3 regions of the Neobacillus sp. PS2-9 genome follow, and region 2 is predicted to be linked to each of the others. Evidence: riboswitches for the same ligand, from Rfam matches in the RefSeq annotation. Region 2 holds a riboswitch; each other region holds the start of a gene.
What was found. Region 2 has a riboswitch for S-adenosylmethionine ahead of mtnW (2,3-diketo-5-methylthiopentyl-1-phosphate enolase). Riboswitches for the same ligand answer to the same signal wherever they lie in the genome.
Positions count from the first base shown of each region.

Region 1: it holds a riboswitch for S-adenosylmethionine, as region 2 does, so the genes downstream of both, RCG25_RS21105 (homoserine dehydrogenase) here and mtnW (2,3-diketo-5-methylthiopentyl-1-phosphate enolase) in region 2, are expected to answer to the same signal.
Region 3: it holds a riboswitch for S-adenosylmethionine, as region 2 does, so the genes downstream of both, RCG25_RS05215 (methionine ABC transporter ATP-binding protein) here and mtnW (2,3-diketo-5-methylthiopentyl-1-phosphate enolase) in region 2, are expected to answer to the same signal.

Region 1 covers NZ_CP133269.1:4,201,001-4,204,282, forward strand. Annotated here, with positions in the region: gene RCG25_RS21105 (homoserine dehydrogenase) at 415-1,698, opposite strand; SAM riboswitch class I at 1,740-1,851, opposite strand; gene argH (argininosuccinate lyase) at 2,481-3,282, opposite strand, start outside.
Region 2 covers NZ_CP133269.1:3,774,852-3,778,133, reverse strand. Annotated here, with positions in the region: gene RCG25_RS18990 (pyridoxal phosphate-dependent aminotransferase) at 44-1,222, shown strand; SAM riboswitch class I at 1,301-1,410, shown strand; gene mtnW (2,3-diketo-5-methylthiopentyl-1-phosphate enolase) at 1,485-2,696, shown strand; gene RCG25_RS18980 (2-hydroxy-3-keto-5-methylthiopentenyl-1-phosphate phosphatase) at 2,697-3,282, shown strand, end outside.
Region 3 covers NZ_CP133269.1:1,075,525-1,078,806, reverse strand. Annotated here, with positions in the region: gene RCG25_RS05220 (methionine ABC transporter permease) at 1-527, opposite strand, end outside; gene RCG25_RS05215 (methionine ABC transporter ATP-binding protein) at 520-1,545, opposite strand; SAM riboswitch class I at 1,708-1,815, opposite strand; gene RCG25_RS05210 (O-acetylhomoserine aminocarboxypropyltransferase/cysteine synthase family protein) at 1,952-3,268, opposite strand.

The DNA of each region.
Region 1 (3,282 bases), 430 kb from region 2:
TTTCGGTGTGGACAATGCAGTGGATAAACACGGAATATCCGTGACTATTGAATTAAATTTCTACATCTTGTTCAAATAAAAAAAGTAGATTTAGAAGTTTGCTACTTCTACTTTTCCCTTCTTCTCTCTGATAAAAGTAGATCTAGGACCTCGCTGCTTCTACCTTTTCCTTCTTTTATCTATAAAAAGTAGACCTAGAGGTTTGCTACTTCTACCTTTTCCTTCTTCTCTCTGAAAAAAGTAGATCTAGGACCTCGCTACTTCTACTTTTTCCTTCTTTTCTCTGATAAAAGTAGATCTAGGACCTCGCTACTTCTACTTTTTCCTTCTTCTCTCTGAAAAAAGTAGATCTAGGACCTGGCTTTCTTAAAATGAAAAAAAGAGCCGTATAGCTCTTTCATTGTTTGTAGATTCTTATAAAGCCTTAAGCGCATTTATCTGTTTCACCTTCTCGTATTCTCCAATAATCGGAAAATAGATAAGATTATTTTGTTTGGCCAGAAGAGCAATTTCTCTATCTGTCGCTTTGATTACAAACGTTTCCTCCGCCACTTCTTCAATCCAAATAATGGAAGGAGTCACCTGTTTATGCTTCACTCCATGCACCAGCCATGTTTTCTTCTTGTCACTCTTACTAAACCCCGTTACCACTTCTTGAGAACGTGTAACATTGCGTTTTCCCGGAGGATTTTGACACACATAGACTAAATCCTCAATGACAGCACTCGCCGTAGGAAACATTCCAGCTCCCGGCCCCTGAAGCGTAATTTCACCTACAATATCCGATTGGACATTTACTGCGTTCTGAACGCCTTCTACATGGTAAAATGGATGCTCTTTTCCCACTAGCGCTGGTTTGACCGTTGCTTTTATTTGACCGCCCAGCCTTGTTATACTCGCAATATGTTTAAACCTTAGCCCTGCAATTTCGGCTGCTTCAATCAATTCACTGGTTATGGATGTAATCCCCTCACGTTCAACATCCTGCCAATTAGGTTCTTCTCCAAAAGCGAGCCTGCTAAGAATCATAGTTTTATAAAAGGCATCAAAGCCCTCCACGTCATTTGTTGGATCAGCTTCAGCATAGCCATTCTCTTGTGCTAATACTAGTGCCTGTGCAAATGACTGCTTCTTTTCCCTCATTTCTGAAAGAATAAAATTGGAAGTTCCATTTAGAATTCCTCGGACCTGTTTGACACGATTAATATTTAAAAGCTGTCTAAGTGTTTGTATGACTGGAATTCCACCTGCTACAGTGGCTTCAAATCCAACAGAAACATTTTTCTCCGCTGCGAGCTCAAGCAGTTCTTTCCCGTGATGGGCAAACATTTCCTTATTTGCTGTAATGATGTGGCATCCCCGCTGTATGGCTGATTTTAAAAATGTAAATGTCGGCTCTTTATCGACAATAGCCTCCACAACAACATCAAGCTGTTCGAGATTTAAGATATCCGCAAATTCTGTTGTTACTAATACATTTTCACTAATATTTCTTTTCTTTTGCGTGTTTCTGATGAGAACAGCGGCAACTTCAACCTTCTTGCCTAATGTAGCCGTAAGCTCCTCACTGTGTGATTGTATTGTTCGATATACTCCTTCACCAACTGTTCCAAATCCAAGGATTGCTACTTTGATTACAGACACATACATCCATCCCTTCACTACACGATTTTTGACACGAAACTGTTTATTTTTCAAAAAGAAAAACCCTCTTCAATAAGAAGAGGGTTGGATTCCTCCTCTTATCTATCAGGTTAAAAATAACCTGCAGGAATTAGCACCTTTTCAAGGAATACCTTGAAGGTTGCCGGGTTTCATCGGGCCTAGTCCCTCCACCACTCTGGATAAGAGTTTTTATTTGATTTTTCATTAAATTTCCAAGTTATAAAGAAAATTTTAGTTGATGTAATGTTAAATGTCAATATATTCTTTCAACTCATTACGATCGTAAACCTGTAAATTTGGCATGTTCTTCTTTTACTAAGTGGATAAAATTTTCTCTCTCAAAATCCATACTGGTGATCATTTTGATATTATTCTCATTACTTAAGAACCGTTTCACCTTCCTATTTTGGTGAATGATATATGAGTATCTAACATCCTTTTCCAGTGTAGCAAACCAGTCTTCTTCCCTTAATCTGATTATATTCTTTTCAAATTTCGATTTAGGTGACCAATCAGGAATGAGAAATTCAATGACTCCCCCTGCGATATCAACAAGTAAATCAATGATAAAACCGCTAATGGAAAACCACTCCTTAGAAAAATGGTAAATTGTAGATAAACCATCAATTTGTGTAGATATATTATAAAACTGTGTAGAAAAAATGTAAAAGTGTGTAGATATATCTCAAAAACGTGTAGAAAAAAGGCAAAAGTGTGTAGATATATCTCAAAAACGTGTAGATAAAACGCAAAAGTATGTAGATATCGCCATACAACAGCAAAAAGAAACCTGCCAATGGCGGGTTTCTCACATTTTATCGTTTCAGTTTTCCCTCAGCAAGCCCAATTTGCTTCTCCACCTGCTCTGGAGAAGTACCACCAAAGCTGTTTCGAACGGCAACTACGTGTTCTGGAGCTAATACCTCGTAAATATCTTCTTCAAATAAAGGACTAAACTCTTGATATTCTTCAAAGCTTAAATCTAGTAAAAACTTATTGGACTGGATCGAGTATAAAACAATTTTTCCAATAACCTCATGGGCCTCACGGAACGGTAATCCCTTTGTAACTAGATAATCAGCAATATCCGTAGCATTAGAGAAGTCATTGTTAATTGCTTTACGCATCACATCTTTTTTAACAGTCATCGTTTCAATCATCGGAGCTAAAAGTTTCAATGACCCTTCCAATGTTTCAACAGTGTCAAACATACCTTCTTTATCTTCCTGTAAGTCCTTATTGTAGGCAAGCGGCAAACCTTTCAAAACAGTCAGCAGCCCAATCAAATTGCCATACGTACGGCCTGTTTTTCCACGAAGCAGCTCTGGTACGTCTGGATTCTTCTTTTGCGGCATAATGCTTGAGCCAGTACAGAAAGAATCATCTAACTCAACAAATTGGAATTCCTGACTTGACCAAATTACTAGTTCTTCTGAGAATCTAGAAATATGAGTCATGATAATAGAACCAATTGATAGAAATTCAAGAATAAAATCGCGGTCGCTGACAGCATCCATACTGTTCGGATACACCGTTTCAAAGCCTAGTAGTTCTGCTACACGTTCACGGTTGATAGGAAAAGTAGTCCCAGCTAACGCACCTGAACCAAGCGGAAGC
Region 2 (3,282 bases):
AATTTCAACAAAAATTTGTAATGAATAAGCAGGTGAGAGAGTGATGAAACAATTTCCACCATCAGAGCTTTTAAATAGTCTGCCAAAACAATTTTTTGCAGGCCTTGTAAAGAAGGTTGGAGAGTATATTGCCGAAGGGCATGACGTTATAAATTTAGGACAAGGAAATCCAGATCAGCCAACGCCTGAGCATATCGTGTCAAAATTACAGGAGGCGGCAGCTAATCCCATCAATCACAAATATTCTCCGTTTCAGGGGCATAGATATTTAAAACAGGCAGCAGCTGATTTTTACTTGAGAGAGTATGGAGTAACGATCAATCCTGATAAGGAAGTGGCTATTCTTTTTGGCGGCAAAGCAGGACTCGTAGAGATTCCACAGTGCTTGTTGAATCCAGGGGATACCATTCTTGTGCCAGATCCCGGTTATCCAGATTATTGGTCAGGTGTGGCTCTGGCAAAAGCGGAAATGGTTACAATGCCATTGAGGGAGGAAAATGCATTTTTACCTGACTACAACGAACTTTCTTCCGAATCGTTAGTAAAAGCAAAGGTCATGTTTTTGAATTACCCAAATAATCCTACCGGTGCTGTTGCCACTGAAGAATTTTTCAAAGAAACAGTGAAACTGGCAAACGATCAAAATATTTGCGTTGTTCACGATTTTGCTTACGGTGCCATTGGTTTCGACGGTCAGAGACCTATAAGCTTCCTAGAAACCGAAGGGGCTAAAGAAGTAGGAATCGAAATTTATACTTTATCTAAAACCTACAATATGGCTGGCTGGCGTGTAGGATTTGCTGTAGGGAATGAAAGTGTGATTTCAGCCATTGAACTCCTACAGGATCATCTGTATGTAAGTTTGTTCGGAGCTGTTCAAGAAGCGGCAGCTACAGCTTTAACTGCATCACAAGAATGTGTAAGAGAATTGAATGAACTATATGAGCGAAGACGTAATGTATTAATTAACGGACTTCGGTCGATAGGTTGGGATGTAACCGCACCAAAGGGATCCTTTTTTGCTTGGCTTAAGGTGCCAGAAGGGTACACATCTGGACAATTTGCTGAAATTCTACTTGATCAAGCCCATATAATGGTCGCACCAGGTATTGGTTTTGGTGAATATGGAGAAGGCTTTGTTCGAGTAGGATTATTATCATCCGAAGAACGGTTAGCTGAAGCTGTCAGAAGAATTAGTTGTTTAGAAATGTTCAAAAAATAAGTTGACAAATGTTTTTTTTCTTGCGATAATCCAAAATAAAGTTTAACAACTTATTAATGTGAATAAATACGAATCGTTTTCTTATCAAGAGCAGGTGGAGGGAAAAGCCCTATGAAGCCCGGCAACCGACTTAACTAAAAGTTAAGCACGGTGCTAAATCTTGCAGCAATCTGGCTGAAAGATGAGAAGATGTTAGTTTGTGATGCTAACCTCTTCTTTTCGAAGGGGTTTTTTATGTTTTTTGGAAAGGAAGTTGAAAATAATGTCTGAAATAATTGCTACATATCTTGTACATGATGAAAAAAATCCGGAGAAAAAAGCAGAGGAAATTGCTCTTGGATTAACTGTTGGTTCTTGGACAAATCTTCCTGAGCTTGAGCAGAACCAATTACGTAAGCATAAGGGCCGAGTCGTTTCCATCGAAGGGAAAGACTCGGAAAGAGACGGTCTAGCAATAATTCGGATTGCCTATCCAACCATTAATTTCTCTACTGACTTGCCAGCAATCTTAACCACTGTTTTCGGAAAACTGTCCTTGGATGGAAAAATAAAATTACTAGATTTGCAGTTTGATGATCACTTAAAGAGTCATTTTCCTGGACCAAGATTCGGTATCGATGGAATTCGAGAAAAAATAAACGTATATGATAGACCATTAGTGATGAGCATCTTTAAAGGCGTACTTGGTAAGGACATACACTTTTTGGTAGAACAGTTAAAGCAGCAAGCTCTTGGTGGTGTTGATTTAGTCAAAGATGATGAGATTCTTTTTGAAAATGAATTAACACCTTTTGAAAAAAGAATTACCGCGGGAAAACAAGTCTTAAATGAAGTTTTAGAAGAGACTGGTCATAGAACGCTGTACGCAGTAAACCTGACTGGGAGAACCTCACAACTTAAGGAAAAAGCAAAAAAAGCAGCTGAGCTGGGAGCAGATTTACTATTATTTAATGTCTTCTCCTATGGATTAGATGTCCTGCAAGAATTAAGAGAGGACAATGAAATTGGTTTGCCTTTAATGGCACATCCAGCAGTAAGCGGGGCATTAACTTCTTCATCCCAATATGGCTTTTCCCATTCTTTGCTCCTTGGAAAGCTTTTACGTTATGCAGGTGCTGATTTATCACTGTTCCCATCTCCATATGGAACGGTGGCATTAGAAAAAACATCTGCACTCTCGATTGCAGCTGAACTGACGAAAGAGGATGTTTATAAAAAAGCTTTTCCAGTGCCATCAGCGGGAATACATCCAGGGTTGGTATCCTTGTTAATTCGTGACTTTGGAATTGACTCCGTAATCAATGCAGGTGGTGGCGTTCATGGGCATCCAAACGGTGCTCGTGGAGGTGGCCTTGCCTTCCGACAAGCAGTGGATGCCATTCTTCAGGGAAACACACTCTCAGTAGGAGCGGAGCAGTACCCTGAACTTAATAAGGCACTTCAGCTTTGGGGAAATGCCGAGGTGACGGTCTAAATGACAAAGCCGGTTATTTATTGTGATTTTGATGGAACCATTACAGAAAGTGATAACATCATTGCTATAATGAAACAATTTGCTCCCCCTGAATGGGTGGAAATCAAGGATTTAATTCTTTCTCGTCAGATTTCAGTGAATGAGGGTGTGGGGAAATTATTTTCCTTATTGCCTAGTAATAAGAAGAAAGAAATAACTGAATTTGCAATTGAAAATGCAAAAATCCGACCAGGCTTTAAGGAGTTTGTAGGGTATGTTCGTGAAAAGGGAATTCCCCTCTATATTGTTAGTGGCGGTATAGATTTTTTTGTCCATCCGATTTTAGCAGAATACGCTCCTTTTGATGGAGTGTATTGTAATCATTCTGACTTTTCCGAAGAAACAATTAATATACTTTGGCCACATGAATGCGATTCCTCTTGTAACAATGATTGTGGTTGCTGTAAGCCTAGTATTATGCGTAAACTGAACAATTCAACGGAGAGTTTTAAAATCGTAATAGGCGACTCTGTGACCGACCTAGAGGCTGCTAAACATGCTGACTTTGTGTTAGCAAGGGATTTACTTCAGGAAAAATGTGTGGAAT
Region 3 (3,282 bases), 2.5 Mb from region 2:
GCACCAATCGCTCCTGCCATTGCTGTGTAACCCACAAGAGCAATAGCTGTAACGGTAATACCGGAAATGAGCGCTGGCATGGATTCTGGTAGTAGCACCTTCCAAATGATCGTGCTTGTTGTTGCTCCCATTGACTTAGCGGCTTCAATGACTCCTTTATTAATCTCTCGAAGACCAATCTCCACCATCCTTGCATAAAAAGGGGCAGCCCCAATAATCAGTGCCGGCAAGGCCGCATCTTCTCCAATCATCGTTCCTAATAAGAAGGTGGTGAACGGGATTAATAATACAATTAAAATGATGAACGGAATGGAACGAAAAATATTAACTATTCCACTAATAATCGTATTAATCGGTTTATTCTCCCACATATTACCTTTCGTTGTTAGGAAAAGAAGTAAACCTAAGATTGTCCCCAAGATAAAGGTAACGAGAACCGAAATGGCTGTCATATAAACGGTGTCTTTCGTTGCGTCCCACATCATGAGCCAATCGACATTTTCAAAATATTTTCCACTATTATTCATTTGTTACCACCTCCAAACCAACCTGCTGGGAACGAATAAAGTCTATGGCTTTGTTTACTTCTTTTTCGTCACCATCAAGATGAATAAAGAGAGTTCCATATGAACCACTTTGTGTTTGCGAAATTTTCCCCTGCAGAATATTTACTGTAACCTCATGGTGTCTGATTAAATTTGAGATGAGCGGCTGCTCAGCTGACTCGCCAATGAAAGTCAATTGAACGACCTGACCAGAATGATACCGTGCCAGCAAATGTTCCGCTGTTTCTTTTGTTTCTTCAGGCTCTGTCACCTGTTGAACAAATCGCTTCGTGATTTGCTGCTGCGGATTACGGAACACATCCAAAACGGAACCAAGCTCAACTACACGGCCGCTTTCCATGACGGCAACCCGATGGCAAATTTTTCGAATAACATGCATTTCATGTGTAATCAACACAATGGTCAGACCTAGTCGCTTATTGATATCGACTAATAAATCCAAAATGGAATCGGTTGTCTGAGGGTCCAGTGCTGAAGTTGCTTCATCACAAAGTAAAACCTTTGGATTATTAGCAAGGGCTCTCGCAATCCCTACCCGCTGCTTTTGTCCCCCACTCAATTGAGAGGGATAGGCGTTTTCACGTCCCTCAAGGCCGACGAGTTTGATGAGCTCATTGACTCTTTTCTGTCTTTCCGGTCCCTTTATACCTGCAATTTCCAGTGGAAAAGCAATATTTTCACTTACTGTTCTTGACCAAAGTAAGTTGAAATGTTGAAAGATCATACTGATTTCTTGACGTGCTTTACGAAGCTCACTGCCCTTAATCTTTGAAATGACACGACCAGCCACTGTGACTGATCCATCGGTTGGTAGCTCCAACCCATTAAGCATTCGAATTAACGTACTTTTTCCGGCACCACTATATCCGATGACTCCGAAAATTTCCCCCTCTTGAATTTCTAAATTCACGTCATCGACCGCTTTTAGCTGGCCTTGTTTGGAAGGAAAAATCTTACGGACGTTTTTTATTGAAATCATTTGAATCACCCGCTTCTATCCTATTTACCTAAAATTCAGAAAGTATCTACTATAACCTGACATTTACTTATAGAATTTGACTGTACCCCTGAAAAGATTCTATTTTAGAAAAATAAAATGCCTTTCTGCACGGGCAGAAAGGCATTAGTAAAATAGACCTTTCTCCCATCTCCCAAAGCAAACGCTTTGTGTGAATTGGCACCATTTCAATGTAACATTGACGGTTGCCGGGCTTCATCGGGCACATCCCTCCACCTCTCTTGATAAGAGCTTACAGCATTCTATATTCAATTAACACGTTAGTCAGTTTAAGTAGTTATTTTAGTACGAAAGCTATCGTATCATGGATAAAAAAGGGTGTCAATAAAAAAATCTATTAATTCTTACTTATTGGATGAGGTAAATTTTAGGCATTTGCTTTGACAGATGCCAATCCCGTTGCTGTCTCAATCGCAGATTCGAGATCATCAATTAAGTCTTCAACATTTTCAATCCCAATAGAGAGACGGATTAAATCTTCTGATACACCTGCTGCCTTCAACCCCTCTGCATCTAATTGTTGATGGGTAGTACTAGCTGGGTGAATGATTAGACTTTTTGAATCGCCAACATTGGCCACATGTGCCCATAAGGATAGAGAATCAATGAGCTTCGCTCCTGCTTCCTTCCCACCTTTAATTCCAAAAACAACCATGGACCCTGCACCTTTAGGTAAATATTTTTTCGCTAATTCATAGTCCGGATGTGATGGATGCCCCGGATAGGATACCCATTCTACTGCTGGGTGGTTTAATAAATAGTCCACAATCGTTTTCGTATTGGCTACATGCTCTTTCATCCGAACATGCAGGGTTTCAAGGCCTAGTGTAAATTGGAATGAATTTTGCGGGCTCAGTGCCGGACCGAGATCACGCAATAACTGTACACGTGCCTTTACAATATACGCTACAGCGCCCAATGCTTCTGCATAGACAAGATCATGGTAGCTTGCATCCGGAGTCGTAAAGCCAGGGAATCTAGAAGAGTTCCAGTCAAACTTCCCACCATCAACAATTATGCCGCCCGTTGATGTCCCATTACCTAATAACCACTTTGTTGCCGAGTGAACAACAATGTCTGCCCCGTACTCAATTGGTCTGCATAAGTATGGTGTCGCAAAGGTATTGTCGATAATTAATGGGACACCTGCCTCGTGTGCAATATCAGCCACTTTTTCAATGTCTAACACACGTAAGCTTGGGTTCCCGATTGTTTCTGCAAAGACAGCCTTTGTTTTTGGAGTAATCGCTGCTCTGAAGTTCTCCGGATTTTCCGAGTCGACAAATTTAACGTTAATTCCGTACTTTGGAAGGGTCACTGCGAATAAATTATAGGTTCCACCATAGAGGTTGGAAGCAGCAACAATCTCATCTCCTGCCTCAGCCACATTCAGAATGGCGAGGGTAATTGCTGCCATACCACTAGCAACGGCCAGGGCTCCGACACCGCCTTCTAGCAGGGCTACTCTCTCTTCAAATACGGTTGTAGTAGGATTATGAATACGGGTGTATATGTACCCTGGTTCTGCTAAACTAAATAGGTTTGCTGCATGTTCAGTGTTTTTGAATTGATAGGCATTGTTTTGATAGATGGGAACGGCACGCGCTCCTGTTACTGGATCTGGAGCCAATCCTCCATGAACACTCAAGGTTTCAAAACGATATTTCTTTTGATTTTCTCCCATTTTCCTAGCTCCTC